Regions from separate parts of the Nonomuraea sp. NPDC005983 genome, predicted to be linked through region 2. Evidence: riboswitches for the same ligand, from Rfam matches in the RefSeq annotation. Region 2 holds a riboswitch; each other region holds the start of a gene.
What was found. A riboswitch is a leader RNA that binds a small molecule or an ion and turns the genes downstream of it on or off. The one in region 2 is predicted to bind cyclic di-AMP.

Region 1 (7,402 bases), on a different contig from region 2:
CTACGCATTCCCGACGGTACGCTCACCGCCGCCGTTGAGCTGGGACAGCGACTGCGGGCCGGCCAGTTCGAAGTCATCGCCGGCATCGGCGGTGGCAAGACCATCGACGTGGCCAAGTTCGCCGCGCACATGGCAGGCATCCCGATGGTGGCGGTAACCACCAGCCTGGGACACGACGGCATCGCCTCGCCGGTCAGCACCCTGCGACATGAGTCGGGCACGGGCTCCTACGGCGTCGTGATGCCGACGGCCGTCCTGGTGGATCTCGACCGCGTCCGGTCCGCCCCGGCGGCACTTTCCACGGCCGGGATCGGCGATGCGATCAGCGACCTGTCCGCAGTGGCCGACTGGGAACTGGCCGCCGCCGAGGCCGGCGAGCACATCGACGGGCTAGCGGTGTCGATGGCCAGATCAGCGGCACTGGTCGTCCTGCACCAGCCAGGCCAGGCCCGAGACGACGAGTTCCTCACCGTGCTGGCCGAGTCGCTGATCCTGTCCGGGATGGCAATGGCGGTGGCCGGGTCGAGCCGACCTGCCAGCGGCGGCGACCACGAGATCATGCATGCCATCAACCAGCTCTACCCCGGCACGGCCAGTCACGGAGAACTCGCCGGAGTCGGTGCCCTGTTCTGCACCTACCTACGTCAGGACGAAGACAAGGTCCAGCTGATCTCCGCTTGCCTGAAACGGCACGACCTCCCGCGTACTCCCGGCGATCTCGGCCTGTCAGACACCGACTTCGCCAAGGCCGTGGCGTACGCGCCACGAACCCGTCCGGGCAGGTACACCATCCTCGAGCACCTTGACCTATCCGAGTCCCAGCTTGCCGACCATGTGGACGCCTACGTCAAGACAGTCGCGGGCTAACTCCCGCACAAGGGACCGCCGGTAGGGCGATGCGACAGCCGCTCGCTATGAAGCGAAACAGCCCCTGCCTGGCCATGGCGGGTGTCCGGAGAACAAGAAGAAAAGCAGCTCAGCGCACCACAGGCGACATGACAACGCCAGCAACCTGAAGCCTCAATCGCACGGCTACTGCCAGCACAAAGGCCATCTCAACTCGTGGATACATCACCAGATGCCATATCCCCTACGTTCAGTACATCGAGATGTGCACGTGGTCGTAGTGGTTCTCGGTGATGCTGCCGCGGTCCGACATGGCTTCCCAGCCCGAGCCCTGGTTGATGCGCTGCTTCCAGATGACGTACTTCACGCCGAGCTTGGCCTTGTTCTGCAGGGCCCAGGCGGCGATGCGGTCGCCCAGGGCGTTGTTGGCGCTGCTCGGCATGGTGCCGCCGGTGCTCATCATGAAGTCACAGGCCCGGCCGAGGGGGTGCTCGCCGCTCGATCCCGCCCTGAAACAGCCCACCTCGAACGGCAGCGCGAAGTTCTTCTCGATCAGCCCGCGGATGACCCGCATGCGGGCGGTGATGTTGTCGGACCCGGAGGGCAGCTCGGGTGCCCAGCTGCCGTCGGAGCGTCGGCCCGGTCCGGTCGGGACGAGTTCCGTGAGCTTCTTCTGAATGTCCTTGATGACGTCCTGGGCGCCGTCGCGCTGCTTGGCGACGTCCGCCGTGTCCGTGCGGATCTTGGACTCGAGCGCTGCCGCCTCGTCGGAGGCGCGCTTCTTCTCGTCGCGGGCGCTGGCGACGCTCCGCACGATGGCCTGCTGCTCGCTGGTGAGTTGTTCGAGGACGGCGGCGGCGGCGCCGTCGGTGGGCAGCAGGAAGGACGGATCGCCGTTCTGGTAGCGCAGCTGGATGAGCTCGGAAACCCGCCTCTGGGCCGTGGCCAGAATCTGATCGGCGGTGGCGAGCCATTTCCCGGCCGCTTCCGCGTCCTGTCGCGCCTTGGCCAGCTCGACGCGCTTGAGGTTGTAGCTCTCGATGAGCTTGTCGACTTTCGCGTTGAGCTTCTTGAGTTCGGCGCGTAGCTGCGCCTCCGTGGGTTTGGGCGCGGCCGTGGCGACGGCCGGGCTGAAGGCCGCGGAGGCGGCGGTGACGAGAGCGATGGCCAGACTCGCGGGGGACGCAGCCGCCACGTACGTGTTCCTCTCCCTCTGCCGGCCGGGTTAGCTGACGGGTTCGGGCAGGAGTGATGTCCCTACCACCGAAGTGGATTCACCCCGGTTGCGGTGGGTCCCCGGCTCCCGGGCAACACGCCCGGGATTAGGCGGCAACGGCTGTTACGGCCGGTGCAAAAGGGATGTTAGTAGTAAAACCAAGGTCATGTGAACTCAATCGGAGATCAATTAGTGATCTACCTGTGATCGAAGCATGCGTGCCGCCTCCTCTGGCAGCACGTCGTTGACGAACGCCCCCATGGCCGACTCCGAGCCCGCCAGGTACTTCAGCTTGCCGGGCGCGCGCCTGATGCTGAACAGCTCCAGGTGCAGGTAGGCCAGCTCGCGCTGCTGCCGCACCGGCGCCTGGTGCCAGGCCGAGATGTACGGCATCGCCACGCCGAACAGCCCGTCCAGCGCCCGCAGGACCGAGGTGTACAGCGGTGCGAACGCGGCCCGCTCCTCCTCCGACAGCGCCGCCAGGTCGGGCACCTGCCGGTGCGGATACACGTGCACCTCGAACGGCCAGCGGGCGGCGGCGGGCACGAACGCGGTCCACAGCTCGTTCGAGGCGACCACGCGGGTCCGCTCCGCCTGCTCGGCGGCCAGCACGTCGGCGAACAGGTTGCCGCCCGAGTGGCGGGAGGCGGCCGCGAGCTGGAGCTTGGTACGCGGGGTCACGTACGGGTAGGCGTAGATCTGGCCATGCGGGTGGGGGAGTGTGATGCCGATCTCCTCGCCCCGGTTCTCGAAGCAGAACACCTGCTCCACGCCGTCGATGGCCGACAGCTCGGCGGTCCGGTCGGCCCACGCCTCCATGACCAGCTCGACCTGGGAGTCGGAGAGGCGGGAGAACGACGAGGAGTGATCGGACGTGAAGCACACGACCTCGCACCGTCCCGCTCCCGGCCGCACCCCGCTCAGTCCACCCACCTCACCGTAAGTGCCGAAATTTCCGGAAAAAGAGGGGAAGCGGTTCTCGAACACCACCACGTCGTAGTCGTGCGCCGGGATCTCCGAGGCCCGCGTGTCAGTCGACGGGCACAGCGGGCACTCGTCGGCGGGAGGCAGGAAGGTGCGCGTCTGCCGGTGCCCCGCGATCGCGATCCACTCCTCGGTCAGCGGGTCGTAACGGAGCTCGGACGCCACCGGCCTGGGGTCGAGCGGCCGCCGGTCGATCGCGCTCCTGTCGGCGTCGTCGCGCCGGTCGAAGTAGATCAGCTCTCGGCCGTCGGCCAGATGGGTGATGGTGCGCTTCACTGCGAGCCCTCCGCGATGATCAGTTCTCCGGCCCGTTCGGCCAGCTCCAAGCGTGCGTCCTCGGACAGCCCGGCGTCGCTGATGACCACGTCGGCCTCGGTCAGCTCGGCGATCGTGCTGATGCCGACGGTGTTCCACTTCGTGTGGTCGGCGGGGACGACCAGCCGGTGCGCCGCGGCCACCAGCTCTCTGTCGGTCTCGGACTCCAGCAGGTTCGGCGTGGTGAACCCGGCGCGGACGCTCATCCCGTGCACTCCGAGGAAGAGCGTGTCGACGTGCAGGCGGCGGATCGCGGCCACCGCGACCGGGCCGACGAGCGCGTCGGACGGAGTGCGGACGCCACCCGTCAGCACGACCGTGCGGTCGGCGCGCGGGTTGCGGTGGAAGACCTCGGCTACCGGGATCGAGTTGGTGATGACCGTGAGGTCCGGCACGCCGATGAGGTGGCGGGCCAGCGCCCAGGTGGTGGTGCCCGCCGACAGGGCCACCGCGGTGCCGGGCCTGACGAGCTGGGCGGCCTGGCGCGCGATGCCCTCCTTCTCCTGCTGCTGGCGGGCGGACTTGGCGGTGAAACCCGGCTCCTCGGTCGAGCCGGGGCCGAGCGCCGTGGCGCCGCCGTGCACCTTCTCCAGCAGGCCGCGCTCGGCGAGCACCTCCAGGTCGCGGCGGATCGTCATGTCGGAGACGCCGAGCTCGCGCACGAGATCGGCCACCCGGACGCCGCCGCTGCTGCGCACGCGCTCCAGAATCGTCTGCTGCCGCTGCTGTGCGAGCACGCCGTCGCTCCTTCCAACAGATTCCACCAAATTATGACACGGGTTTGTTGGGGAATGTTAGGTAGCCGCATGGCTTGTGCGGCGGCCCGAGGCGCGAGACGTTGGAAGCGAAGCACGCGCCGATCACGGAGGTGAGCCCATGGCCAGACGAGCTCGCAAGGGCAAGGACCGCAAGAAGAAGAAGGCCAACCACGGAAAGCGCCCCACTGCCCGCTGACGCGGCGTCGTCTAGCCCGGCAGGTCGCTGAGGGCCTCGTCCAGGCGTGACTGCGGCAGCGTGTGATCCTGCATCGACCCTGACAGGTAGCGGTCGTACGCGGCCAGGTCGAAGTGGCCATGGCCGCAGAGCGCGGTGAGGATCACCTTCTCCTCGCCGGCCTCCTTGCAGCGCAGCGCCTCCGCGATGGTCTCCGCCAGCGCGTGCGTCGGCTCGGGAGCCGGGACGATGCCTTCGGCGCGGGCGAAGCGCACGCCCGCCTCGAAGCACTCGCTCTGCGACTTGGCGACCGCGTCGAACAGGCCCAGCTCGTACATGTGCGACAGCAGCGGCGACATCCCGTGGTAGCGCAGGCCGCCCGCGTGGATCGGGTCCGGCACGAAGCGGTGGCCCAGGGTGTGCATCTTCAGCAGCGGCGTGAAGCCCGCCGTGTCGCCGAAGTCGTAGGCGTAGACGCCGCGGGTGAACGACGGGCAGGCGGCCGGCTCGACGGCGCGGAACGTCGGGTTGATCTTTCCGGCCAGCTTCTCCCGCAGGAACGGGAGCGCCAGCCCGGCGAAGTTGGAGCCTCCCCCGGTGCAGCCGATGATCACGTCCGGCGTCTCGTCCAGCTGCTCCAGCGCCTCCTCGCCGATCACGGTCTGGTGCAGGAGCACGTGGTTCAGCACCGAGCCGAGCGCGTAACGCACGTCGGCCCCTGACGCGGCCACCTCCACCGCCTCGCTGATGGCGATGCCCAGGCTGCCAGGAGAGCCGGGGGCGTCGGCCAGCGCCTTGCTGCCCGCGCTGGTCAGCGGCGAGGGGCTGGCGTGCACCGTCGCGCCGTACACCTGCATGAGCGAGCGCCGATAGGGCTTCTGATCGTAGGAGGCGCGCACCATCCAGACCTCGCACTCCAGGCCGAACTGTGCGCACGCGAACGCGAGCGCGCTGCCCCACTGCCCGGCGCCGGTCTCGGTGGTGAGCCTGCGCACGCCCTCGCGGGCGTTGTAGTAGGCCTGCGGAACGGCCGTGTTCGCCTTGTGGGACCCGGCAGGGGAGACGCCCTCGTACTTGTAGTAGATCCGGGCGGGCGTGCCGAGCGACCGCTCCAGCCGGTGCGCCCGGATGAGCGGGGTCGGCCGCCACAGCCGGTAGACGTCCAGCACCTCCTGGGGGATCGGGACGAACCGCTCGCCGCTCACCTCCTGCCTGATCAGCTCCATGGGGAAGAGCGGGGCGAGGTCGTCCGGCCCCACCGGCTGCCGGGTGCCGGGGTGCAGCGGGGGTGGTGGCGGGGCGGGCAGGTCGGGAACGACGTTGTACCAGTTACTCGGGGTCATCGTCTCAGTCTGCGCCTGTAACCGGCGGGGTTCCAGTACCGTCTGGCGGCGTCGCCGATGCGGTCTAGACGCGTGGTATGTCGGACGCTATGTTGGTGAAATGTCTTCACAGTCAATACGCGCGATAATCTTCGACATCGGTGGCGTCCTGGAGATCGCACCCCAGCGCATGACCATCTCCGACCGCTGGGAGACCCGCCTCGGCCTGCCGCCGGGCGAGATCAACGCCCGCATGGAGGACGTCTGGAGGGGAGGAGCGATCGGCGCGATCACCGAGGCGGACGTCCACCGCTCCCTGGAGGGCCGGCTGGGGCTCTCCTCGGCCCAGGTGACGGAGTTCATGGCCGACCTGTGGACGGAGTACCTCGGCACCCTGAACACCGAACTGGCCGCGTACTTGGGCGCGCTGCGTCCCCGCTACGCCACCGGCATCCTGAGCAACAGCTTCGTCGGCGCCCGGGAGCGCGAGCAGGAGCGCTACGGCTTCGCCGACCTGACCGACCACATCGCGTACTCGCACGAGATCGGCATGTCCAAACCCGACCCGCGCACCTACCGTCTCGTCTGCGAGCGCCTGGCCGTCCGCCCCGAGCAGGCAATCTTCGTGGACGACGCCGAGCGCTGCGTCGAAGGGGCCCGCGCGATCGGGATGCACGGCGTCCACTTCAGGAGCAACGCCCAGGCCATCGCCGAGATCGACGCTCTGCTCAGCCGGTGACCAGCGCGGGCCGGTCGGGATGGTCGGCCCGCACGACGACGTCCGCCACCCGCTGGGGCTCGACCTCGCGCTCGTACCGCTCGTAGGCGGGCAACCGCCAGCGCTCGTCCTGCGCGGTGCCGCGCGCCAGGGCCCCGTGCGACAGCCACAGGTGGACGCTCAGCTCGAACGGCAGCCACCTGCCCAGCAGCAACGTCCCGTCGAGCAGCAGCACCCCGTCCTCGGGCAGCGTCTGGTACGACGACCGGTAGGCCCGGTCTGCCCGGCTGTCCCAGAGTTTGGGGAGCACCTTCCCCGACTGCCCCGGATCGAGTGGTTCGAGCACCTCCCGGCGCAGCGCCCCCACGTCCAGCCACTCGTCGTAGAACACGTCAGGATCGGTGCGGCCGAACTCGAGCCTCAGCGACGCGGGCCGCAGGAAGTCGGCGGCCGACACCCGCACCACCGCCCGCCCCAGCACCCGCAACGGCTCGACCAGCGCGTCGGCGAGCAACTCGGGACGGGCCGAGGGCGCTCCGTCGACGGCCACCCGCACCCGAGAACCGCCCGGCCATGCGGCGATCAGCTCCGCGAGCTCCTCGACCAGCGCCTCGGGCGAGATCGGTCGTACGCGCACCGCCCGAGCCTACGCGATCTCCGCTCACTGGTCGGGCGACGAGCGATCCTTCTTGCTCCAGAAAGCCGACAGGTCGCCGGTCTCCCTGACCCGCCCCGCGCCGTCGACGCAGTCGGGGCAGACGGCCTTGCCGACCGACCTGGCCAAGGCCTCCGGCGACGGCTCGCGCGGCGTGCCCAGCACGGTCATGCCCGAGGGGAAGGGTGGTTTGCGGATCGATCAGGAACGTCGTGACGGTTGCCGGGTCGAAGCCGAAGGCGCGTTGGCAGCTGTGGCGCCGGCCGATCGTGGTGAGCCGCTTGTCCATCATGCGAAGTCCGTCCTCCTTCGCCGTTGCACGCCCAGAAGGGCAAGACTACGCCCGGCCCCGCTCGCACGCGGAGGTCACTCAAGCCGACCGGCCGCGCACCTTCCTGATCTTGTGCCCCAGC
Region 2 (7,402 bases):
AAGGTAGCCGGGGATGGCGGTGGCGGCGTCGAAGGCGTCGGCCCTGGCGATCTGCGCGGCGGTGAAGTCTCGCACGGGGTCGGGCGGGACGTCCGGCGCCCCGGGCGGCAGCACCTGCCAGGGTGTGCTGAACGCCGCCACCGCCAGGATGGCGGCCCCGAGCAGCATCAACGCGCCCCCGGCCTGCCGCCGTGCCCGCCGGTCCAGCCACTCCTCCGTCTCCGGCTCCCCCGGCCCCCCGCCGCTCCCTCTGCCGCTGCTCTCTCTGCCGCCGGACTCGGTGCCGTCCGGGGGATCCGGGACAGGGTCGGCTGGCGCGCCCGGTTCGGAGGCGGCTGAAGCGGCCTGCCGACCTTGGGCGGCGGGTCTGGGCGGGCCCGCGTCGGGCATGTCGTTCATGTCCTGACGATCGTCCATCTGCGTCCCCTTACGCCAGCTCGTCCCGCACGTAGTCGCGCCACCGTGCCGTCAGTGTCTCGACCGAGAGGCCGAGCGCCGCCAGAGCCGCGTCGACGCCGCGGCTCTGGGCATCACGGTAGAGCCTCACCAGGGTCCTCTCGCCGAACCGTCCGGCCAGGAAGCGACACGCCAGCCACGCCTCCTGGTACGCGCGCGCCAGCCGTCCGGGCTCACGCGACGCGAACGCGGCGGGCCCGGGGAGCTCGCGCGGCAGCCGCCCGGCCCGGACCTCGGCGGCCAGCTCGGCCGCGGCCACCGGGACGGCGAGGCCCGCGTCGCGGTAGCCCACGTAGTCGGCGAAGCCCTCGTACAGCCAGATGGGCAGGTGGTCGGTGCCTGCGGCGACGTGTGTCAGCTCGTGGGTGAGGACGACGTCCCGGCCGATGGGGGTGAGCCGGGCGAACGCGGTGGGCATCACGATCACCCGGCCGTCGTCGGCGACGGCGGCCAGCCCGTCGAGCCCGGCCACCCCTGTCAGCCCCGCCAGCCGGGCGCCGTCGGCGATGGAGTCGGGGACGAGCACGAGCGGGCGCACCTGGCCGCCCAGGACGGCGGAGACCCGCTCCCCCGCCGCGTCGGACCTGCGTGCCAGGTCGCGGAGCAGCCTCACATCGGCGCGATGCCCCACGACGAGCGATCGGGCGCCGCGTACGGTCCGGGCTCCGTCAGACCAGAGATCGCGGAGCCCGTCATGCGCGAGCGGCAGGCCGCCGTCGCGCGGCGGCGCGCTGGCCGAGGCCGCCGCGAGGAGCGCCAGCCCCGCCAGCGCGGCTCGACGGCTCACCTGCACGGACACCATGCCAGATGGTAGCGGCCCGGCCCATCGGAGACGGCCGGGAGACCGAAGGTCACAGATCCGGGAACGCAGGCCCCGCCGGTCACCAAGGCCGTGCGGCCGTGGCCGCGAAACCGGGCACCGCTCGCCAGGCCCCGGGCCGCCACGTGGAACGCGGCCCGCCGGGTGACGGCACCCGAAAGCCCCGCCCCTGGCAGGGGCGGGGCGTTTCGTGATCGGTCACAGGCCGGGACGTACCGCGCCGACGAACGACGCCTTGCGCCAGCCGCCGAGCTTGTCGATACGCACCGATTCGCCGGTCCTCGGCGAGTGGATCATCTTGCCATGGCCGACGTACATGCCGACGTGTCCGAGCCCGCGGAAGAACATCAGGTCGCCCGGCTTGAGACTCCTCCAGGAGACCTTCTTCTTGATGCGCGCGAACTGGCTGTTCGTCACACGCGGGATCTTCACTCCGGCCTTCTTCCAGGCGTACTGGACGAGTCCGGAGCAGTCGAACGAGCCAGGCCCGGTGCCGCCGTACCGGTAGGGGTCACCGACCTGCTCCTTGGCCACGGCGACGGCCTTGCGGGCCTTCGCCATCTGCCGAGAGACCGTGGCCGTCTTCGCGGACCCGACGGTCTTCGCCGCCGCGGTCGTGGAAGTGCCGGCCCGTTCGCTCGTCGTCGCCGCCTGCGCCGCCGGGGCATGGAGGATCAGCCCTCCAGCCGCCACGGACATCGTGAGCGCAACGCCACTCACGGCAAAACGGGACAGACGGGGGTTATGCGGGTGGGTAGACAGGATTTCTCCTTGGATCTTCCACGAACGCCTACCGGGTTAGCTGACGGATTCGGGCCTGGAAGTCGCCCTACGACGCGTTACGCGCCGATTCACCCCTGATCCCGGGGGAACGGGATCGCTGGGTCCCCGGCTCCGTGCCTCCTGGCTGCACGGATTCGGCAGGCCTCACCGCCGGGTGTCGTGCTCGGTGGGGGTGGCGGCGGGCCAGCGGATGACTATCTCGTCCACATCGGGGGGACCGATGTCGGTTCGCGGCGCCATGGCTTGGCACCGCGACGCCAGAAGCTACGCCGAAAGTTCACGGGCTGGCAAAGCCCGAGTCAGCCTGTAAAGATCAGATAAAGGTGTCAGTAAGGGGATTAATCGCTGCTGGAAGCCGGGTTGTCGTTATTCAAATGTGACCCTTCTCACAGTTGACGACACGGGTTCGAGTCAGGTCCCATCTGTAACTCTTGTCACATCCGTCACGTGGCGCGGGTCACCCGTCCCGCCGTACCGGCGGCCCGCCGTCCGGTGCGCCACGAGGACCTGCCACCAGCGCTCGGCCGTCTGGACCATGTCGTCGCCGAGGTAGCCGAGGAACCGGCCCATGTCCTCCAGCCGGGCTCCCGCGGGTGTGGCGGCGCCGAGGACCTCGGCCCCCTTCCGGGCGGCGTCGGCCAGCATGACGTTCCTCCGGGCGCTCGCCAGAAAGGCCCGGTACCAGACGTCGTCGTCGATGACGTACCGCTCGCGCCGCCGACGGGGGTCGCGTTCGCGCCTGATCAGCGCCTGCTCCTCGAGGTAGCCGACGGCCATGGAGATCGACGCCGGGCTGACCCGCAGCCGCTGGACCAGTTCGGCGGCGGTGAGGCCGCCGGAGTCGGTGGTGTACAGGCAGGTGAGCACCCTGGCCGTCATCCGCGGGACCCCGTTCTGGACCAGCAGCGCCGTGAGCCCCTCCTCGAGCTCGCGCACCGCTTCCGGGTCGCGCCCGTATCCGCCGGTGGCGGCCTGCGGTGGCGGCGACGGGGCCGACCTGCGCCGGCGGGCGCGCCCCTCGGTCGCCTGGTGCGCCCGGTCGGCCCGGTAGCCGCCAGGGCCGCCGTTGCGCGCCACCTCCCGGCTGATCGTGGACGTCGGCCGCCCGAGGCGCCTGGCGATCTCGGCGTACCCGAGCCCTTCGGCGAGGCCTGCGGCGACGCTCTGGCGATCCTCGTAGGTCAGCCTGCCTCCCGGCATCCGCGCTCGCCTCCCGTTGCTCTTCCGCTCGACACACCGGGCGCCAGTATTGCGTTCGCATGCACTCCATTGCAACAGAGGACGGCTGGACGTTGCATTCACTCCCAAATCCATTGCAATTCTCTACCTCATTCAGCTGGTTAAACAGGGAAATCGTCAGATCAGCGATTGACAAATGCATTGAATGCAACGTAGCTTTTGCTGACAGTTGAACGCGTACTATCTCGATGCCGAAGCTCGCTCGTCCAGAAGGAGCAGAGATGACCGAATCCCTCCCCGTCCTGGCGGGGCTGCCCGTGACGCGTCCCGCGGGCCGCCCGTTCGATCCCCCCGAGGAGCTGGCGCGGCTGCGTGAGCAGCGGCCGCTGAGCCGGATGACCTACCCCGACGGGCACGTGGGCTGGCTGGTGACCAGCCATACCCTGGCCCGCGCCGTGACGGCCGACACCCGCTTCAGCTCAAGGCATGACCTCATGCGCTCCCCGGTGCCCGGAGCGGCCTCCGCGGGGCAGTTCCCGCCGGCTCCGCCCGGGATGTTCATCGGGATGGACCCGCCCGAGCACACTCGCTACCGGAGCCTGCTCACCGGCACGTTCACCGTCCGCCGGATGCGCCGGCTCACCTCGCGCGTCGAGCAGATCACCGCCGAGCACCTGGACGCCATGGAACGGCACGGGCCGCCAGTGGACCTGGTGGAGGCGTACGCGCAGCCCATCCCCGCACTGATGATCTGCGAGCTGCTCGGCGTCCCCTACGCCGACCACGAGATGTTCCAGCGTCACACGGCGGCCCTGAACGACCACGACGCCGCACCGGAGGAGCAGTACGCCGCCATCACCGCCCTGCAGGGGTACCTGCGCCGGCTGGTGTCGGCCAAGCGCGCCCAGCCCACCGACGACCTGCTCAGCGACCTGACCACGAGCGACCTCACCGACGAGGAGCTCACCAACATCGGCGCCCTGCTGCTGGGCGCCGGCCTCGACACCACCGCCAACATGCTCGCGCTGGGCACCTTCGCCCTGCTGAGCCACCCGGGCCAGCTCGCCGCCCTGCGCGCCGATCCCGGCCGCACCGACCAGGCCGTCGAGGAGCTGCTGCGCTACCTGAGCATCCCCCACACCGGCGTGCGGACGGCGGTGGACGACGTCGAGCTGGACGGCCACCTGATCAGGGCCGGTGAGACCGTCACCATCTCCATCCAGGCCGCCAACCGCGACCCAGCCAGGTTCGCCGACCCCGACACCCTCGATCTGCGCCGGCAGGCCACCGGGCACGTGTCCTTCGGCCACGGCGTCCACCAGTGCCTCGGCCAGCAACTGGCCCGCGTCCAGATGCGGGTCGCCTTCCCCGCCCTGGTCACCCGGTTCCCGACGCTGCGCCTGGCCGTCCCGCCCGAGGACGTGCCGCTGCGCACCACCTCGGACATCTACGGCGTGCATCGGCTCCCGGTCACCTGGGACGCGGCCTGACCCTCGAACGGGCCGGCTACGGACGGATCGCGCCCACCAGGCTGCGGCCCGTCAGCGGAGAGATCTTGACCACGTCACCGGTCTGGGGGGCGTGGACCATCTTGCCGTTGCCCGCGTAGATGCCGACGTGGCCGAGGCCGTTGCTGAAGATCAGGTCGCCGGGCTGGAGGTCGTTCACGGAGACCTTGCGGGCGGCGCCCCAGGCCCACTGCTGCCAGGTGGTGCGCGGGAGGGAGACGCCCGCGGCCCGCCACGCCGCCTGGGTGAGGCCGGAGCAGTCCCAGCCGCCGGGCCCGGTGGCGCCGAAGACGTACGGCTTGCCGATCTGGGCGTAGGCGAAGCGGAGGACTGCGGCGGCGTTGCCCGAGGCGGGGCCCGTGTACTTCAGACCGGTGCTGTTCGGGTCGCCGGTCCGGTAGGCGCCGAGCTTCTTGAGCAGCTTCTTCTGCTGCTTGATGAGGGCGAGGATCTCGCTGCGTTCCTTCTCGACCGCGTCGCGCTTGTCGTCGGCGGCCGACAGAGCGGTCTGCGCGTTGTCGCGGTCGACCTTGAGGCTGCGGTTCTCCCTGTCGAAGGCCACCAGTGTCTCGGCGCGGGCCTGCGTGATCCGCCCGGCCAGCACCAGCCCGTTGAGCATGCCCGACGGGTTGTCGGCTCCCAGCATGGAGGGCCAGGACATCATGTCGCTGCCCAGCTGGTAGTTGTCGATCGCCATCGAGACCACCTGCGCGCGCAGGTCCGCCACGGTCGCCAGCTTGCGCTTGTAGCTGTCGTTCAGCTTGCCGTAGAGCTTCTTGGCGTCCTTGTACTTCTCGTTCGCCGTGTTGTACCGGTCGACGACCTTGTCGGCCTGGTCGTTCAGCTTGTCGAGCTTCGCCTGGGCTTGCCGCAGGGTCGGTCTCGGCTCAGCCAGCGCCTCACCCGTTGGTGAAAGCATCAGCCCGGCCACTAGACCCGCGGCCATCGGCACCCGGCCAAACCTCACAGCGTCGCCTCCCAGAGATCAGATCTGGGGCGAAATAGTACAGAAGTGGCCGGTAAGGTCTCACCCGTTCTGCAGATTTGTAATCTAGGCCCTACCGAGGCGGCGCAGCAGCAGACCTGACGGAACCGGTCTGGCTCCCATGCGCCGCACCGACTCCGCCACCTCCCGGTCCGACGACACGACGGCGATGGCCCGGCCCAGCGGCTCGGCGCGTACGAGCTGGCGGATGAGGTCGTCGGCGATCTCGTCGGGCGCGCTGAACAGCACCCGCACGCCGCGCGGCGCCACCACCTGGACGGGCGCGTTCAGCTCGGCGCCGTCGAAGACCACGGTCAGCTCGACCCTGGTCTGCGCGACGAGCCCGCCCAGGCCGGTCATCAGCCGGTTGCGCTGGTCGGCGAGCGTGAGCGTGCCGTAACCGGTCTTGGTCACGTTGTAGCCGTCGATGATCAGGTGGACCTGTGGCAGCGCGAGGAGCTGGTCGAGGAGCTGCGGATCGTCGTCCGCCAGGGCGCGGGCGGGCACCCCGCGCACGCCCGGCGTGCCCGGAGCCACCGCGGCGACCGAGTCGGCGGGCCTGCTGATCGTGGTGGGCAGCGCCAGTTCCCTGCGCAGCCCGGCCGAGGCGTCCTGCAACGCGTCGAGCAGGACCCTGACGCGGGCGTCCTCGATGCTCCTGCCCTCGCGGGCGGCCCTGCGCGAGGCTTCGAGCTGCTTCTCGGCGTCGGCCAGCCGCTCGCGCAGGCGGCGCAGCTCCGACTCCCCCGCGCTGCCCGCCGCCGAAGCCGCGGACCTCGCCTCCTCGGCGGCGTGCTCCATCTCCTCGGCACGGCGCACCGCGCCCTTGGCGCGCTCTCGGGCGTCGTGCAGCTTGCGGCGCAGGTCGGAGTTCTCGGCACGGGCGACCCTGAGCTGCTCGCGCAGCCGGTCGGCCTCCTCCTTGGCGGAGCTCTTCTGCGCGGCGAGCTGCTCGCGCAGCCGGGTGACGGCCTCCTCGCGCTCGGAGCCTTCGGCCGCGACGGCCGACTGCTCCAGGTCGGCCCTGGCGGAGTCGACCATGTCCGCCCAGCCGGGCGGGCGCGTGAGGTAGGCGGCGGCCGCCACGAGAACGGGGTCGGCCGCCGGCGGGACGTTGCCCTCGGCCAGCGCGGCGACCAGCTCCGGCCACCCGGCCGCCACCGACTCGGCGACGACCTCGCGGAACTTCTTGTCGTTCTCGAGCTGCGCCGCGATGGGCGCACTGCCGAGTTTGGCTCTTTTGCGCGGGTCGAACTTGGCGATGCCGCGCAGCGGTGGCGGGACGGAGACAGCAGGCATCGAGCCGAGGACCTGAGCGGCCAGGTCGACGACGTTCAGCCGCACCTGCTCGGGAAGCGGGCGAGACAGGCCTTCACCCGCTGAACTCATCCCACTGTCCCTTCGTGACATGCCCTTTCACACAAGGGTACGGCTGTCGCGTACCGGCCCGTGACGGCCACCCTGGTATGGACAAGCGCTTGGTTGGCGAGATACGACAGAGCCGGGACCGACGCTCGCCCAGGAGGCCTACCATGACGGAGCAGATCCGCACCTCCACCCGTGACCTGGAAGAACTGCACGACCGGGTGGCCGCCTGGCTCCGCGGCCGGGTCGGCTCCCCCGTCACGGTCTCGGAGCTGTCGCGTCCATCGGGGAACGGCCTGTCCAGCG
Region 3 (7,402 bases), on a different contig from region 2:
CCGCCGCCGCGTTGACGTCGTTGTCGATGGCCACCGGGACGGCGCCGTACTCCTCCCGTAGCAGCCTCGGCAGCTCCAGCCCCTCCCACCCCGGGACGTTCGGCGCCAGCCGCACCACGCCGTTCCGGATGACGCCGCAGGTCGAGAAGCCCACGGCGGACGGCGCGGCGTCGAGCGCGCGGGCGGCGGCGAGCGCCCGCGCGAGCGTGTCGGCCCCCGTGTCGAGCCGGACGCGCTCGGAGAACGCCGGCCCGTCGGAGCCGGACAGGCCGATGGCGACCTTGGTGCCTCCCACGTCGATGCCCAGGACCCGGCTCACCGGGCGGCGCCCCTGCGGGCGAGCGAGTCGATCGCCACCGCCAGCGCCAGCACCGCGGCCGTCACCATGAACCGCACCGAGGAGTCGACGCTGAGCAGGTACATGCCGCTGGTGATCGACTGGATGACTAGGACGCCGAGCAGCGCGTCGTAGGCGCGCCCGCGCCCGCCGAACAGGGAGGTGCCGCCGATGACCGCCGCCGCGATCGCCATGAGCAGGATGTCGCTGCCGCCCGACTGCTGGTTGACCGCCGACAGGCGGCTGGCCGCGAGGATGCCGCCCGCCGCCGTCAGCGTGGACGCCAGCATGAACGCCAGGATCCTGATCCGCGTCACGTTGATGCCCGCGCGCCTGGCGGCCTCGGCGTTGCCCCCGACGGCGTACAGGTGGCGGCCGAACACGGTGTGCCTGAGCATGAGGTCGAAGAGCACGACCAGGGCGCCGAAGATGATCAGCAGCAGGGGCACGCCCCGGTCCGCCGACATGATCACCACTGCGGCGGCCAGCAGCACGAGCAGCCCGCCCGTCCGGACGAGCAGCCACCACAGCGGCGTCACCGACAGCCCGGCGGCCAGCCGCAGCCGCCGCGACGCCAGCGCCACCCCTCCCGAGACGGCCACCAGGCCCGCGACCAGCACCCACGACAGCCAGGACGGCAACCAGGTGTCGCTCAGCTTCGAGATGAACCCGGTGAACGGCAGGTTGATCGTGCCGCCCTCGCGCAGCAGGTAGAGCAGCAGCCCGAGCCAGCCCATCAGCCCCGCCAGCGTGACCACGAACGACGGCATCCGCAGCTTGGTGAACATCAGCCCGTGGACCAGGCCGATCCCGGCGCCGACCGCGAGCGCGAGCCCGATGGCCAGCAGGGGGTTCCAGCCCTGCTTGACGTGCACGATGGTCATCACGGTCGCGCACAGGCCGCTGACCGAGCCCGCCGACAGGTCGATCTCGCCGAGCAGCAGCACCATGATGATGCCGAGCGAGATCGTCCCGGTCGCGGCCATCTGCAGGGCCAGGTTGGTGAGGTTCTCCGGCGCGAGGAAGCGCTCGTTGAGCAGGCTGAACACGATCGCGATGGCGACCAGCCCGCCGACGACGGGCCACGCGCCGACGTCGCCCTGTCGCAGCCGCTCGACCGTGGCTTTCGGGGTGTACGGCTTGCGTACCAAGGTGTCGGTCATGCCCCTGCTCCCGTGATGGCGGCCACGATGTCCTCCTGCGAGGCTTCGGCCGTGCTGAAGTCGCCCGCGTTGCGTCCCAGGCGCAGCACCACCACGCGGTCGCTGACCGCTCGCACGTCGGCCAGGTTGTGCGAGATGACGAGCACCGCGAGGCCGCGCTCGCGCAGCCGCCCGATGAGGGCGAGCACCTGGGCGGTCTGCTCGACGCCGAGGGCGGCGGTCGGCTCGTCGAGGATGACCAGCCGCGGCTCGCCGATCAGCGCCCTGGCGATCGCCACCGACTGGCGCTGACCGCCCGACAGCATGGCCACGGGCACCCTGATGTCCCTGATGCGGACGTCGAGCTGGTCGAGCAGTTCGCGGGTGGCGCGTTCCATGGTGATGTGCCGCAGCAGCGACCAGCGGCGCCGCTCGGTGCCGAGGAACAGGTTGGCCACCACGTCGAGGTTCTCGCAGAGCGCGAGGTCCTGGTAGACGGTCGAGACGCCGAGCGCCTGGGCGTCGTGCGGGTTGGTGATCCTGACGCGCCGGCCGTCGAGCGTGATCGTGCCCTCGTCCGGGACGACGACCCCGGAGACGGTCTTGACCAGGGTGGACTTGCCGGCGCCGTTGTCGCCCATGAGGGCCGTGACCTCGCCTGCGCGCAGGTCCAGGCTCGCGCCGTCGAGGGCCTGGACCGCGCCGTACCGCTTGGAGATGCCTGTCGCCGAGAGCATTTACTGGATGCCCGCCTTCGCGCAGGCGGCCTTGACCTCGCCGGTGCAGATCTGGTCGGCCGTGTAGAAGCCGTCCTTCACGATGGTGTCCTTGACCTTGTCGGCGGTGACGGCGATGGGGTCGAGGAGGAAGGCGGGGATGTCGGCCGTGCCGTTGTTGACCTCGCTGGTGGCGGCCGGCTGCTCGCCCTTGACCAGGGAGACGGCCAGCTCGGCGGACTTCTCCGCCTCAGCCCTGATGTCCAGATATATGGTCATGTACTGCTCGCCGGTGAGGATGCGCTGGACGGCCGCCAGCTCGGCGTCCTGACCGGTGATGGGCGGCAGCTGCTTGTAGCCCGCGCGCTTCATGGCCGCGATCGCGCCGCCCGCCATGCCGTCGTTGGCCGAGAGCACGCCGACGATGTTGTCCTTGCCGATAGCGGTGATCGCCTGCTCCATCTGCTGCTGGGCCTTGTCGGGGCTCCAGTCGGGGGTGTCGAACTCCCTGCCGACCTTGACCTTGCCGTCCAGGACGTTCTTGGCGCCCTTCTTGTAGTCGGCCGAGCTGGGGTCGGTGGGGGAGCCGTGGATCATCACGATCTGGCCCTTGGCCGTGGTGCCCCTGGCGTTCATCGCCTCGAGCAGGGCCTGACCTTGCATCTCGCCCACCCTGACGTTGTTGAACGAGACGTAGTAGGCGTAGTCGATGCCGGAGATCAGCCGGTCGTAGGCGACCACCGGGATCTTCTTCTGCCTGGCCTGGTTGACCAGCGGGGCCACCGCGTTCGCGTCGACGGCGTCGAGCACCAGCACGTTCGCGCCCTGGGTCAGCGCGGCCTCGACCTGTTGCTGCTGCTTGGCGGCGTCCTGCTCGGCGTTGCTGTAGAGGATCTTGCAGTCGGCGCAGAGCGCCTTGACCTTCGCTTCGAACAGCGGGCGGTCGAAGGCCTCGTAGCGCGTGGTCTTCGACTCGGGCAGGAAGAGCGCGATGGTCTTGCCGCCCTGCTGGTCCTGGGGTTTCTGGTTCGCTGTCGTCGTGGTGTTCCCGCAGGCGGCGGCCAGCAGGACCGCTGCGGCGGGGAGGAGTCGCCAGGCTCGGTGCATCGCACATCGTCCCTTTCGAGTGTGCCGGCCCCCGGTGCTGGTAAGAAAGGTAGTTTACTACCAGCGTGTTGGCTAGAGTTTGCCTGGAGGAGGACGTCACATGCGAGGTGAGCTGGGTAATCCGCGGCTGCTGCGGGTGCTGAACGAGCGCCGTCTGCTCGACCACCTCCACGAGCACGGCCCCGCGTCGCGGGCCGACCTGGCCAAGATCACCGGGCTGTCCAAGCCCACGGTCTCGGCCGCGCTCGCCGGGCTGGAAGAGGACGGCCTGGTGCACCTGGTCGGCGAGGTGTCGGGCAGGCCGGGGCCGGTGACCTCGCTCTACGACATGAACGCGGCGTCCGCGCACGTGGCGGGCGTCGACATCGGCCGCGACTGGATCAGGGTGGCGGTGGCGGACCTGCGCGGCACGTTCGCCGGCCGCACCGACGGCCGCAACACCGCGCGCAGTTCGGCGGAGCTGGCCGTGCTGGTGGGCGACCTGGCCAGGGCTGCTGCCGGGAAGGCCGAGCTCGACTGGTCCTCGATCACCTGCGCGGTCGTCGGCTCGCCCGGCGTGTACGACCCGGCGCTCGGACGCCTGGAGTTCGCCCCCAACCTGCCGGGCCCCGACCTGGCCGAACGGCTGCGCTCGGCGCTGGAGGTCGATCTCGTCATCGAGAACGACATCAACCTGGCGGCCGTGGGCGAGCACGCCTACGGCGAGGGGCAGGGCAAGGCGAACTTCGCGCTGGTCTCCATCGGCACCGGGGTCGGCATGGGGATCGTGGTCAACGGCGAGCTGTACGTCGGGGCGCGGGGCGCCGCCGGTGAGGTGTCGTACGTCCCAGCGGCCGAAGACCCGATCCCGTCCGACGACGCGCTGGCGCACGGCGCCACCGAGGCCGTGGCCGCCGCGCCCGGCGTGGTGCGGGCGGCCAGCGCGGCCGGGCTCGACCTCGCCACGGCCAAGGAGGTGTTCTCCGCCGCCGCGACCGGTGATCCGGTGGCCCGCTCGGTCGTGGAGGCCGAGGGGCGGCGGATCGGCGGCCTGCTGGTGGCGGTGGCGGCGGTGCTCGACCCTGAGGTGATCGTGCTGAGCGGCGGCGTCGGGCGCAACCTCGACCTGCTCGGGGCCGCGATCGAGAGCCGCGTGGCCGAGCTGGGGCCGCTGCGGCCGGTGGTGGTGGCGAGCGCGCTGGGCGACAGCGGCGTCCTGCTCGGCGCTGTCGCCCACGCGCGCGCCCGCGCTTGGGACCTCATCTTCGACGCTCGCAGGGGATGAGGCCGCTACGGGTCAGAACGTCGCCGTGGGCATGGCAGGGGCCGGCGTTGCGCGCTGCTTGCTGATCTCCTTCCAGAGCTTGACGCCCTTGGGGTCGGGACGGACGGCGCCGACGAAGGAGTCCTTGCGCCAGTCCGACAGCTGCTCCTCCTTCACGACGTCGCCCGTGTGCGGGGCGTGGACCATGTATCCGGGGCGGGAGATCATGCCCACGTGGCCGAGGCCGTGGAAGAAGACCAGGTCACCGGGTTTGAGGTGGTCCCAGCTGATCTTCTTGGAGAAGGCGTTGTACTGCTCGGCGGCGGTGCGCGGCAGCTCGATCCCCGCCTTCTCGTACGCCCGGAGCGTGAGCCCGGAGCAGTCGTAGCCGCTGTCGCTCGTCCCTCCCCAGACGTAGGGGATGCCGCGCTTCTTCATGGCGAAGTTGAGGGCGACCTTCCAGGCCGGGTTGGGGGTCTTCTTGAGCTGGAGCTGCTTGACCTGAGGGCCGGTGAGGGTAGAGGTGGGAGAGGAACTGGGGATGCTGTCGGGGGTGTCGGTGTCGGCGTTGGCAGGGGAGGCGAGGGCCATTCCGGCGGCTGTTGCTCCCAGGACGACGAGGACGGCGATGCGAGACAGGGGAGTGTCCTTCCATCTGGCCGACCGGGTTAGCTGACGGGCTCGGGCCTGGAAGTAGCCCTACGGCGATGCCGACTCGCCCCAGGTGAAGTGGGTCCCCGGCTCCACGCAGCCGTTGCGTGGATTAGGCCTGACGGACTCTAACGAAACGGTCAAAAGGTCGCAAATAGCCTAAATTGGACTGTCCGGACAGTGAGATGGTGTGTTCGTCAGCCGAGACGAGCCGGTAAGGTACCGTCCATGGAGTCGCGTAACATCCGCCTGGCGGTCATCCCCGGCGACGGCATCGGCGCCGAAGTCGTGGCAGAGGGGCTGAAGGTCCTCGAAGCGGTCGGCGTCAAGCTGGAGCCCACCCACTACGACCTGGGTGCCGCCCGCTACCACCGAACCGGCGAGACGCTCCCCGACTCCGTGCTCGAAGAGCTGCGCGGCTACGACGCGATCCTGCTCGGCGCCGTCGGCGACCCCAGCGTCCCGCCGGGCATCCTGGAGCGCGACCTGCTGCTCCGCCTGCGCTTCGCGTTCGACCACTACGTGAACCTGCGCCCGGTCAAGCTCTTCCCCGGCGTCGAGACCCCGCTGGCCGACACGCCGACCGAGAACATCGACATGATCGTGGTCCGCGAGGGCACCGAGGGTCTGTACGCGGGCACCGGCGGCGTCATGCGCCGCGGCACCCCGTACGAGATCGCCACCCAGGAGTCGCTCAACACCGCCTACGGCGTGGAGCGCGTGGTGCGGTACGCCTTCGAGAAGGCCAAGTCGCGCCCCCGCAAGAAGCTCAGCCTCATCCACAAGACGAACGTGCTGACCTTCGCCGGCGACCTGTGGCAGCGCACCGTCAACCGGGTGGCGGAGGAGTACCCCGAGGTCAGCACCGACTACTACCACATCGACGCGGCCTCGATGTTCTTCGTCAGCCAGCCCGAGCGCTTCGACGTCGTCGTCACCGACAACCTCTTCGGCGACATCATCACCGACCTCGGCGCGGCCATCGCCGGCGGCATCGGCCTGGCCGCCAGCGGCAACATCAACCCCGAGCGCACCGCGCCCAGCATGTTCGAGCCGGTGCACGGCAGCGCCCCCGACATCGCCGGCCAGGGCAAGGCCGACCCGACCGCGACCATCCTGTCGGCCGCCATGCTCCTCGACCACCTCGGCCTGCACGCCGAGGCGGCCAAGGTCGAGCAGGCCGTCGCCGACGACATCCTGGAGCGCCTGACCGGGTGGGCGGGCCGCACCACGCACGAGATCGGCGACGACATCACCGCGCGAGTATCGAGCTAGGGCCGCCTAGCTCCGCAAGCGCCTGGCGGTCCGGTGACGGACTGCCGGGCGCTTTTTGGTGTCCGCACGGTCAAAACACCCCACCTACCCCTTGCCATCCCAAATAGCGAGACAATAGGAAGTACGGACTGCCCCGCGCAGTGCTGTCGAGATCGCAGAGAGAAGGACCTTCGCCATGACCATTGCTCAGAAGCTCAGCTTCGACGTGCAGCTATCCGACCACGCGCGCACCGTGGCCGAGCGGGAGCAGGCACTGGTGAGTCCCGGATTCGGACAGGTCTTCACCGATCACATGGTCACCATCGACTACACCGAGGGCGAGGGGTGGCACGACGCGCGGCTCCAGCCGTACGGGCCGCTCTCGCTCGACCCCGCCACCGCGGTCTTCCACTACGCGCAGGAGCTGTTCGAGGGGCTCAAGGCGTACCGGCAGGGCAACGGCTCGATCGTGACGTTCCGCCCGTACGCCAACGCGGCCCGCTTCAACCAGTCGGCCGTCCGGATGGCCATGCCGGAGCTGCCGGAGGAGACGTTCGTCGAGTCGCTGGAAGTGCTCGTCCAGACCGACCGCGACTGGGTGCCCACCGCCGAGGGGCACAGCCTGTACCTGCGGCCGTTCATCATCGCGACCCAGGTCGGGCTGGGGGTCAACTACCCCTCGCGGAAATACAGGTACATGGTGATCGCCTCACCGGCGGCCTCGTACTTCGCCGGCGGTGTGAAGCCCGTCTCGGTGTGGCTGTCGACCGAGTACACCCGCGCCGCGCCCGGCGGCACCGGCTTCGCCAAGTGCGGCGGCAACTACGCGGCGGCCTTCGTCGCGCAGCGGCAGGCCGTCGAGCAGGGCTGCGACCAGGTGGTCTGGCTCGACGCGCACGAGCACAAGTACGTCGAGGAGATGGGCGGGATGAACCTGTTCTTCGTCTTCGGC
Region 4 (7,402 bases), on a different contig from region 2:
CCCGGCGGCCTGTTCAAGCTGCTCGGCCATCGAGCCCGCCGCGAACGACAGCCTGCCCGGCTCGCCGAGCTCCCGCCAGAGCCGCTGGTAGTGGTGGCGCTCGCGGTGCGTCTGCTGCTCGTCCTCCAGGGCGCGCATCTTGACCACCACGTCCAGGTCGGGGCGGCGCGCGGCCAGCTCGGCCAGCGACAGCAGGACGCGCTCCCGCTGCTCGCGCTCCTTGGGCACCTTGGCCTGGGTGGCGAACACCACCCGGTCGCGGCCGGCTCCGCGAGCGTCGCGCGCTCCGGCCCGCTGCGGCCGCAGGAACGGCAGCCGAGCCAGCCCGACCGCCCCTCCCCCGCCCAGCCGCGCGGCGATGGCGGAGAACTCGGCCACCTCGCGCTCGCTGTGCACCACGAACAGGTCGCAGCCGCTGCGGAACTCCCACGCCTTCTCGGTGGCCGGCACCGAGATGCCGGGCAGCCCCGTCGCGAACACCGGACGCGGGCGCAGCCCGTGCAGCACCTCCGCCACCAGCACGTCCACCACCGGGCCCGTGCAGGCGACGAGGATCACGTCGGGCCGCTCGCGCTCCGCCATCCGGCGCAGGGCCCGCGCCGACAGCACGGGCGGCGTGGCGCGCCCGCCCACGGCGGCGGCGATCTGCTCGGGCGACGGCGCGATCGGCGTGCGCACCACCACCAGGTCCGTCACGCAGCCGGGCGGCAGGTCGTCCAGCAGGCAGGCCGCCCACTTCAGGTACGAGTCGGAGTCGGCCACTGCCAGCACCCTCACCCGGTCACTCCTGTCAAATGAGAGCGCAGCGCGGGAGCCGCCCTGCTGGTCCACCAGTCATCGGGAACGTCCACGGGTTCGACGGCGACGCCGCGCGGGCTGAGCAGCACCCGCAGCGAGGCGATCGCGGTCGAGGGCAGGCTGAGCACCCGCTGGCCGGGGTCGAGCCCGCGCAGGGTCAGCTCGGCGGGCGCCCCGGCGTCGTGCACGGTGATGCCGGGACGCTCGCGGATCACCGCGACGTCCTGCGGGTCCTCGCGGCGGTGCGGGTAGTAGGCGAGCGGCTCCTGCTCGGCGAGCGCGGTCAGCCAGCGCAGGTAGTGGTCGCGGTGGACCAGCCCGTTCCTGACCAGCGCGGTGCCGAGCACGACCGTCCGCTCGACGGGCCCGTGCTTGCTCGGCGGCTGGTCGCGCAGCCAGTCGAAGCCGTGGCGGACCAGCTCGACGCCCGCCCTCCTGACGCCCGCCTCCAGCTCCTCGTCCACGGGCAGCGCGGTGAAGACGGACACGCGGCTCGCGCGCAGCCTGAGCGCGGCGGCCAGCCCGAGCGCCGTACGCAGCGGGCCCGGCTCGGCGCGTGCCCGAAGCAGCGGCCGGAACGGCCCCGCGGCCAGCAATTCGAGCAGGCGGAGCGTGGCCAGCCCGTCGTCGACGATGACGATGTGGCCCGGGTTGGATGTCAGCCAGCGCAGCTGCACCTTGCCGGAGAAGGCGTCTCCGACGGCCTGCATCCTGCGCGGCATCTGCTCGCGCGGCTCCGTCAGCTCCAGCCCGTCGGGCAGGTCGAGCCGGTTCAGCTCCTTGCGGGTGGCCCGCAGCGCCCGCAGGCCCGCCCGCGGCACGACCGCGGTCTCGGGGCCGAGCAGCCCGGCATGGTGGGCCTCGACGGCGCACAGCATCTGCAGGGGAGATTCCACCCAGGCCGACGCCTGCTTGCCCACTCTGTCTCCCAGTCTGTTCTCCCAGCCGGGTGATGGCCCGTTCACGACCGCTTCAAGCTAGCCCCGCCGACTTACGCCGCGAAAAACGCCACGTGAACAGTGACTCCTCCGCTCTTTGACGGGAACGACCGCATCCACCACGCTTAAGGATCTTGTAGGGTCCGTTCATGATCCGAGCTTCCTCGGTGGGCGATGCGCCCGCCATCGGCCGTCTCAAGGTCCGCGCCTGGCGTTCGGCGTACGCCGGCTTCATGTCGGAGGCGTTCCTCGACGCCCTGGACCCGGCCGAGGACGCGGCGGACTGGGCAGAGTACCTGGCGGCCATGCCGCAAGACCATCGGCTGTGGGTGGCCGAGCACGACGGAACCGTCGTCGGTTTCTGCCGCACCGGACCGGCGGACGACGACGCCGACCTCGGGGCCGGCGCCGCAGAGGTGTACGGCCTGTACATCGAACCGGACCTCATCGGCACGGGCCTGGGCCGCGATCTGTTCGCCCATGCCCTCACCGACCTCGAAACCCGGGGCCACGACCCGATCTGCGTCTACGCCTACACCCCCAACGCCACCGCCCTGAGGTTCTACGAGAAGGCCGGATTCACCAAGGACGGCGTCACCCGCCTCGACGAAGAGGACGGCACGGGAGTACCGGAAGCACGCCTGATCAGACGCCTGGGGACGCGAACCGGCAGCGTGCCCCTCACGTAGACGGGCCCGGGACCGCCGCAGCCTCACCACGTCCGGCTTTTTTCCTGGCGGGGCCCGGATACCTCCCGGCCCCAAAGGACCGGACTTCCTCCGGAGGTCATGGTGAACGCACGTGTCACCCATTGCGCCACGCACGCAAGCTACTACGCTCAGCAATGCGTCGAGCACGTGTTCGACAGGAAGCAGGCGACACCATGCCGCGCTCCTCTCCCGCCCGAAGGCGGGGCGGGAGTCACCATACTCAAGGAGTTTCGATGAACTCGCTCATGCTCAACATGGACGGCGTGCAGATCCCGCAGCTCGGCTTCGGGGTCTGGCAGGTCCCCGACGACGAGGCCGAACAGGCCGTGAAGACCGCGTTCCAGGCCGGCTACCGCCATGTCGACACCGCGCAGGCCTACGGCAACGAGGCGGGCGTCGGGCGTGCGGTCCGCGACTCGGGCGTCCCGCGCAGGAAGCTGTTCATCACCACGAAGCTGTGGAATGCCGACCACGACCAGGCCGAGCGCGCCTTCGAGGGGAGCCTGTCCAGGCTCGGGCTCGACTACGTGGACCTGTACCTCATCCACTGGCCAGTGCCCGAACAGGACAAGTACGTCGAAGCCTGGCGGGCGCTGGAGAGGATCTACCGTGACGGCCGGGCCAAGGCGATCGGCGTGTCCAACTTCGCCGTCGAGCACCTCACGCGGCTGCTGAACGAGACGGACATCTCTCCTTCTCTCAACCAGATCGAGCTGCATCCCTACTTCCAGCAGAAGCAGCTGCGCGACTTCCACGAGGCCAACGGCATCCTGACCGAGGCGTGGAGCCCCCTCGGGCAGGGCAGGGAGCTGCTGGACGACCCAGCGCTGGCCGTGCTGGCCGGCAAGCACGCCAAGACCCCCGCCCAGATCGTGCTCCGCTGGCACGTGCAGCTCGGCCACGTGGCGATCCCCAAGTCGGTCACACCGTCGCGGATCAAGGAGAACGTCCAGGTGTTCGACTTCACCCTGGACGTCGAGGACATGGCCGCCATCGGCGCGATGAACCGCGGTCTCCGGATCGGGCCGGATCCGGACACCTTCAACTTTCTGGGGTAGATCCTTTACGCTCTCTCCATGAGAGATCTCGCCTGGGGTATCGCCGCCACCGGTGGCATCGCGCAGACCGTGGGCGCGGTCATCGCGGCGGAGCCGGGGATGCGTGTGGCGGCCGTCGGCTCGCGTGACCTCGGCAGGGCGGCGGCGCTGGCGTCCACGCTGGGCGCCGAGTCGGCCTACGGGTCGTACGCGGAGCTGTGCGCCGATCCGGCCGTCGACGCCGTGTACGTGGCCACGCCGCACGCCCAGCACCTGGAGGTGGCCGAGGCCGCGATCGCGGCGGGCAAGGCGGTGCTGTGCGAGAAGCCGCTCGCGGCCTCCGTCGCCGACGCCGAGCGGATGGTGCGGCTGGCCCGGGAGGCCGGGGTCTTCCTGATGGAAGCGATGTGGATGCGGTTCAACCCGCTCATCCAGCGGATCGCCGGCGACCCCCGGTTCGGCGAGATCCGGTCGGTGCAGGCGTCGTTCGGGTTCGCCTTGCCCTATGACCGGGCGCACCGGCTGTGGGCGCCAGAGCTGGGCGGGGGTGCGCTGCTCGACCTGGGGATCTACCCGTTCGGGCTGGCCCAGCTGCTGCTGGGGATGCCGTCGGAGCTGCAGGTGACGGGGTCGCTGGCGCCCTCGGGCGTCGACGCGGAGGTCGGCGGGGTGCTGCTGTACCCGGGCGGCAGGCGGGCGCTGGTGGAGGCGTCGCTCCTGGGGTCGTACCCGAACGAGGCCTACGTCGTGGGCACCGGGATGCGGGCGCAGATCGACGCGCCGTTCTGGGCGCCGCGCCGGGTGGTGCTGTCGGGGCCGTCGATGGAGGACGAGGTCCACGTCCTGGAGCCGGGCGAGAGCGGCTACGTCGGAGAGCTGCGCGAGGTGCGGGCGGCGCTGGCCGAGGGACGCACTGAGAGCCAAGTCATAACCCTTGACGATTCCCTTGCCATGATGGGGCTTCTGACGGACGCTAGGCGGCAACTCTCCTAGCTGGGCATTTATGCACTTGTAATCCGCTTGCCCGATGTATTACCTTCTAAGTCATTCGAGGCGTAACGTCCGGTTTGTCCGGTTCGTCGCCTGTCCATCGCAAGACACATCACAGGACTACCTGTGACCGCTGAATCCGCCTCGCGCGGAACCGGGGACCCACGTTCCTTGGGGTGAATCGGCACGTCAGTGCCGTAGGACAGCTTCCATGTCCGAACCCGTCAGCTAACCCGGTAAGCGGCATGGAAGCAAGGAGTATCCCCGAACGATGGCCATGCACCGACTTGCTCGTGCCCCGAAGTTCAGCTACGCCCGCGCCGCCCTCGGCGCGACCGTCATCGCCGCCGCGATCGCCGCACCCACGGCAGCCAACGCCCAGACCACCCCCTCCGCCGCGCTGACCCACCCGCAGCACTCGCAGGTGCGCCCGGCCGACCACGAGCGGAGCGCCAAGGTCAAGGTCACGGCCGCGCAGGTGATCGCCCTCGCCAAGGCGCAGATCGGCACCTCCGAGAACGCCCTGGGCGGCGGCACCAAGTTCCAGAAGTGGTACGCCGACTCGGCCCGCGCCGCCGAGACCATCCAGCGCGACGGCGGCACCAGGGCCGACTACATCAACGCCGCCTGGTGCTCGATGTTCGTCTCCTGGATCGGCGACAAGACCGGCCTCAGCGGCTCCATCGGCTCCGACGCCTACACCGTCGAGCACGCCAAGTGGTTCAAGCACAACGACCACTGGGGCACCGCGCCCAAGCCCGGCGCCGTCGTCTTCTTCGCCTGGAGCGGCAGCAAGAGCCTGGACGACATCAACCACGTCGGCTTCGTCGTCAAGGACAACGGCGACGGCACGATCTCGACCGTCGAGGGCAACACCGGCAACGGCGTCGTCGAGCAGCGGGTCCGTCCCACGTCTCAGGTCGTCGGCTACGGCTACCCCGACTACGCGGGCTGAGCCCCCCTCTCCCCCGCCATCCCCCAACTCCCCCTCCCCCTCTCCCTCACCATCCCCCTGCCTGCGAAGCGCGCGCCCGCTCCCCTCGGGTGCGCGCTTCGCAGGCTTTCGCGGTTGCCCGGGTCGAGAGGTCTCGGAAAGACTTCGACTCCGCTGTCGATTCGCGCCGCGCGCGTTCGACGCTGCCATGAGGCCGGACGCTCGACCGAAGGAGACGCGTAGTGAAGTTCATGATCGTGGGCAAGGCGAACGAGCAGACCGAGGCCGGGGCGCTGCCCAGCAGGGAGTTCGTCGACAAGATGATCGAGTACAACGAGGCCCTGGCCAAGGCCGGGGTCCTGCTGGCCGCCGAGGGCCTCTACCCGAGCTCGCACGGCGCGCAGATCTCCTACAGCGACGGCAAGGCCACCGTGATCGACGGCCCGTTCGCCGAGGCCAAGGAGCTCATCGCGGGCATCTGGCTGATCCAGGTGAAGTCCCGCGAGGAGGCCCTGGAGTGGGCGCTGCGCCTGCCCGTCCCGCCCGGCAGCAACGGTGTCGGGCTGGACGTCTGGCAGGTGTTCGACCCGTCCGACCTGCCGGAGGAGTCCATGACCCCCGAGACCGCCCAGCGGGAGGCGGACCTGCGCGAACTCCTGAGAGACAGGCGCGAGTTCTGACCTGCGGCCGTTGCGGCGCTCGGCCGCGGGCTGCTCTGATAGGCGGGTGACGGGTTCTGACACGCACCGCGCCATCGAGGCGGTCTGGCGGATCGAGGCCGCCCGGCTGATAGCCGGGCTGGCCCGGATGATGCGCGACGTCGGGGTCGCTGAGGAACTCGCCCAGGACGCGCTGGTCGCGGCGCTGGAGCAGTGGCCCGCGTCGGGCGTGCCGCGCAATCCCGGCGCGTGGCTGATGACCGTCGCCAAGCGCCGGGCCGTCGACATGGTGCGGCGGAACGAGCGGTTCGAGCGCAAACTCGTCGAGCTGGGGCGGGAACTGGAGGACGAGCAGCCGCCGTCCGACCCCGACGAGATCGAGGACGACCTGCTGCGGCTGGTGTTCACGGCCTGCCATCCGGTGCTGTCGACCGAGGCCCGGGTGGCGATGACGCTCCGGGTGCTCGGGGGGCTGACCACCGACGAGATCGCCCGGGCGTTCCTCGTCGCCGAGCCGACGGTGGCCCAGCGGATCGTCCGGGCCAAGCGGACCCTGGCCGACAAGCAGATCCCGTTCGAGGTGCCGCAGGGAGACGAACTGGCGGGGCGGCTGTCGTCCGTCCTGGAGGTCATCTACCTGATCTTCAACGAGGGGTACTCGGCCACGGCGGGCGACGACTGGATGCGTCCCGGCCTGTGCGAGGACGCCCTGCGGCTGGGGCGGGTGCTGGCCGGGCTGATGCCCAAGGAGCCCGAGGTGCACGGGCTCGTCGCGCTGATGGAGATCCAGGCCTCGCGGGCCGGCGCGCGTGTCGGCCCGTCCGGCGAGCCGATCCTGCTGCTGGAGCAGAACCGGGCGCGCTGGGACAGGCTCCTCATCGGCCGCGGCCTGGCCGCGCTGGATCGGGCCGAAGAGCTCGGCGGCGCGCTCGGCCCGTACGCCCTGCAGGCCGCCATCGCCGCCTGCCACGCCAGGGCCCTCACCCCTGAGGAGACCGACTGGGCACGCCTCGCCGCGCTCTACGAGGCGCTGGCCAGGCTCTCCCGGTCGCCCGTCGTCGAGCTGAACCGGGCGGTCGCCCTCTCGATGGCGTACGGCCCGGCGGTGGGGCTCGAACTGGCGGACCAGCTCGTCTCCGAGCCCGCGCTCAAGGGGTACCACCTGCTGCCGAGCGTCCGCGGCGACCTGCTGGCCAAGCTGGGCAGGACGGCCGAGGCCCGCGAGGAGTTCGAGCGCGCGGCGGCGCTGACGCGCAACGAGCGCGAACGCGCGCTCCTCCTGGAGCGCGCCGCCGCCTGCTGAGCGCGCTCTCTGTCACCACGTGGCCTGCCCGGG

Region 1: another riboswitch for cyclic di-AMP. It lies ahead of ABZ297_RS34155 (hypothetical protein); the one in region 2 lies ahead of ABZ297_RS32170 (C40 family peptidase).
Region 3: another riboswitch for cyclic di-AMP. It lies ahead of ABZ297_RS10530 (C40 family peptidase); the one in region 2 lies ahead of ABZ297_RS32170 (C40 family peptidase).
Region 4: another riboswitch for cyclic di-AMP. It lies ahead of ABZ297_RS29960 (CHAP domain-containing protein); the one in region 2 lies ahead of ABZ297_RS32170 (C40 family peptidase).

Annotation. Positions count from the first base shown of each region.
Region 1 is NZ_JBEXUP010000106.1:22,575-29,976, forward strand. It holds gene ABZ297_RS34150 (iron-containing alcohol dehydrogenase family protein) at 1-867, shown strand, start outside; gene ABZ297_RS34155 (hypothetical protein) at 1,097-2,041, opposite strand; cyclic di-AMP (ydaO/yuaA leader) riboswitch at 2,047-2,185, opposite strand; gene galT (galactose-1-phosphate uridylyltransferase) at 2,252-3,322, opposite strand; gene ABZ297_RS34165 (DeoR/GlpR family DNA-binding transcription regulator) at 3,319-4,098, opposite strand; gene ABZ297_RS34170 (TrpB-like pyridoxal phosphate-dependent enzyme) at 4,327-5,637, opposite strand; gene ABZ297_RS34175 (HAD family phosphatase) at 5,738-6,355, shown strand; gene ABZ297_RS34180 (uridine kinase) at 6,345-6,971, opposite strand; gene ABZ297_RS34185 (hypothetical protein) at 6,996-7,160, opposite strand; gene ABZ297_RS34190 (hypothetical protein) at 7,360-7,402, opposite strand, start outside.
Region 2 is NZ_JBEXUP010000094.1:22,794-30,195, forward strand. It holds gene ABZ297_RS32160 (M48 family metallopeptidase) at 1-417, opposite strand, end outside; gene ABZ297_RS32165 (hypothetical protein) at 428-1,243, opposite strand; gene ABZ297_RS32170 (C40 family peptidase) at 1,475-1,996, opposite strand; cyclic di-AMP (ydaO/yuaA leader) riboswitch at 2,049-2,209, opposite strand; gene ABZ297_RS32175 (helix-turn-helix domain-containing protein) at 2,471-3,259, opposite strand; gene ABZ297_RS32180 (cytochrome P450) at 3,520-4,728, shown strand; gene ABZ297_RS32185 (C40 family peptidase) at 4,745-5,713, opposite strand; gene ABZ297_RS32190 (NYN domain-containing protein) at 5,798-7,120, opposite strand; gene ABZ297_RS32195 (phosphotransferase family protein) at 7,264-7,402, shown strand, end outside.
Region 3 is NZ_JBEXUP010000016.1:51,189-58,590, forward strand. It holds gene ABZ297_RS10505 (ROK family protein) at 1-319, opposite strand, end outside; gene ABZ297_RS10510 (sugar ABC transporter permease) at 316-1,500, opposite strand; gene ABZ297_RS10515 (ATP-binding cassette domain-containing protein) at 1,497-2,216, opposite strand; gene ABZ297_RS10520 (sugar ABC transporter substrate-binding protein) at 2,217-3,302, opposite strand; gene ABZ297_RS10525 (ROK family transcriptional regulator) at 3,403-4,566, shown strand; gene ABZ297_RS10530 (C40 family peptidase) at 4,579-5,136, opposite strand; cyclic di-AMP (ydaO/yuaA leader) riboswitch at 5,189-5,325, opposite strand; gene ABZ297_RS10535 (3-isopropylmalate dehydrogenase) at 5,425-6,471, shown strand; gene ABZ297_RS10540 (branched-chain amino acid aminotransferase) at 6,647-7,402, shown strand, end outside.
Region 4 is NZ_JBEXUP010000082.1:9,714-17,115, reverse strand. It holds gene ABZ297_RS29985 (DUF6716 putative glycosyltransferase) at 1-777, opposite strand, end outside; gene ABZ297_RS29980 (hypothetical protein) at 774-1,718, opposite strand; gene ABZ297_RS29975 (GNAT family N-acetyltransferase) at 1,886-2,425, shown strand; gene ABZ297_RS29970 (aldo/keto reductase) at 2,680-3,504, shown strand; gene ABZ297_RS29965 (Gfo/Idh/MocA family oxidoreductase) at 3,523-4,476, shown strand; cyclic di-AMP (ydaO/yuaA leader) riboswitch at 4,595-4,731, shown strand; gene ABZ297_RS29960 (CHAP domain-containing protein) at 4,745-5,428, shown strand; gene ABZ297_RS29955 (YciI family protein) at 5,659-6,087, shown strand; gene ABZ297_RS29950 (RNA polymerase sigma factor) at 6,134-7,369, shown strand.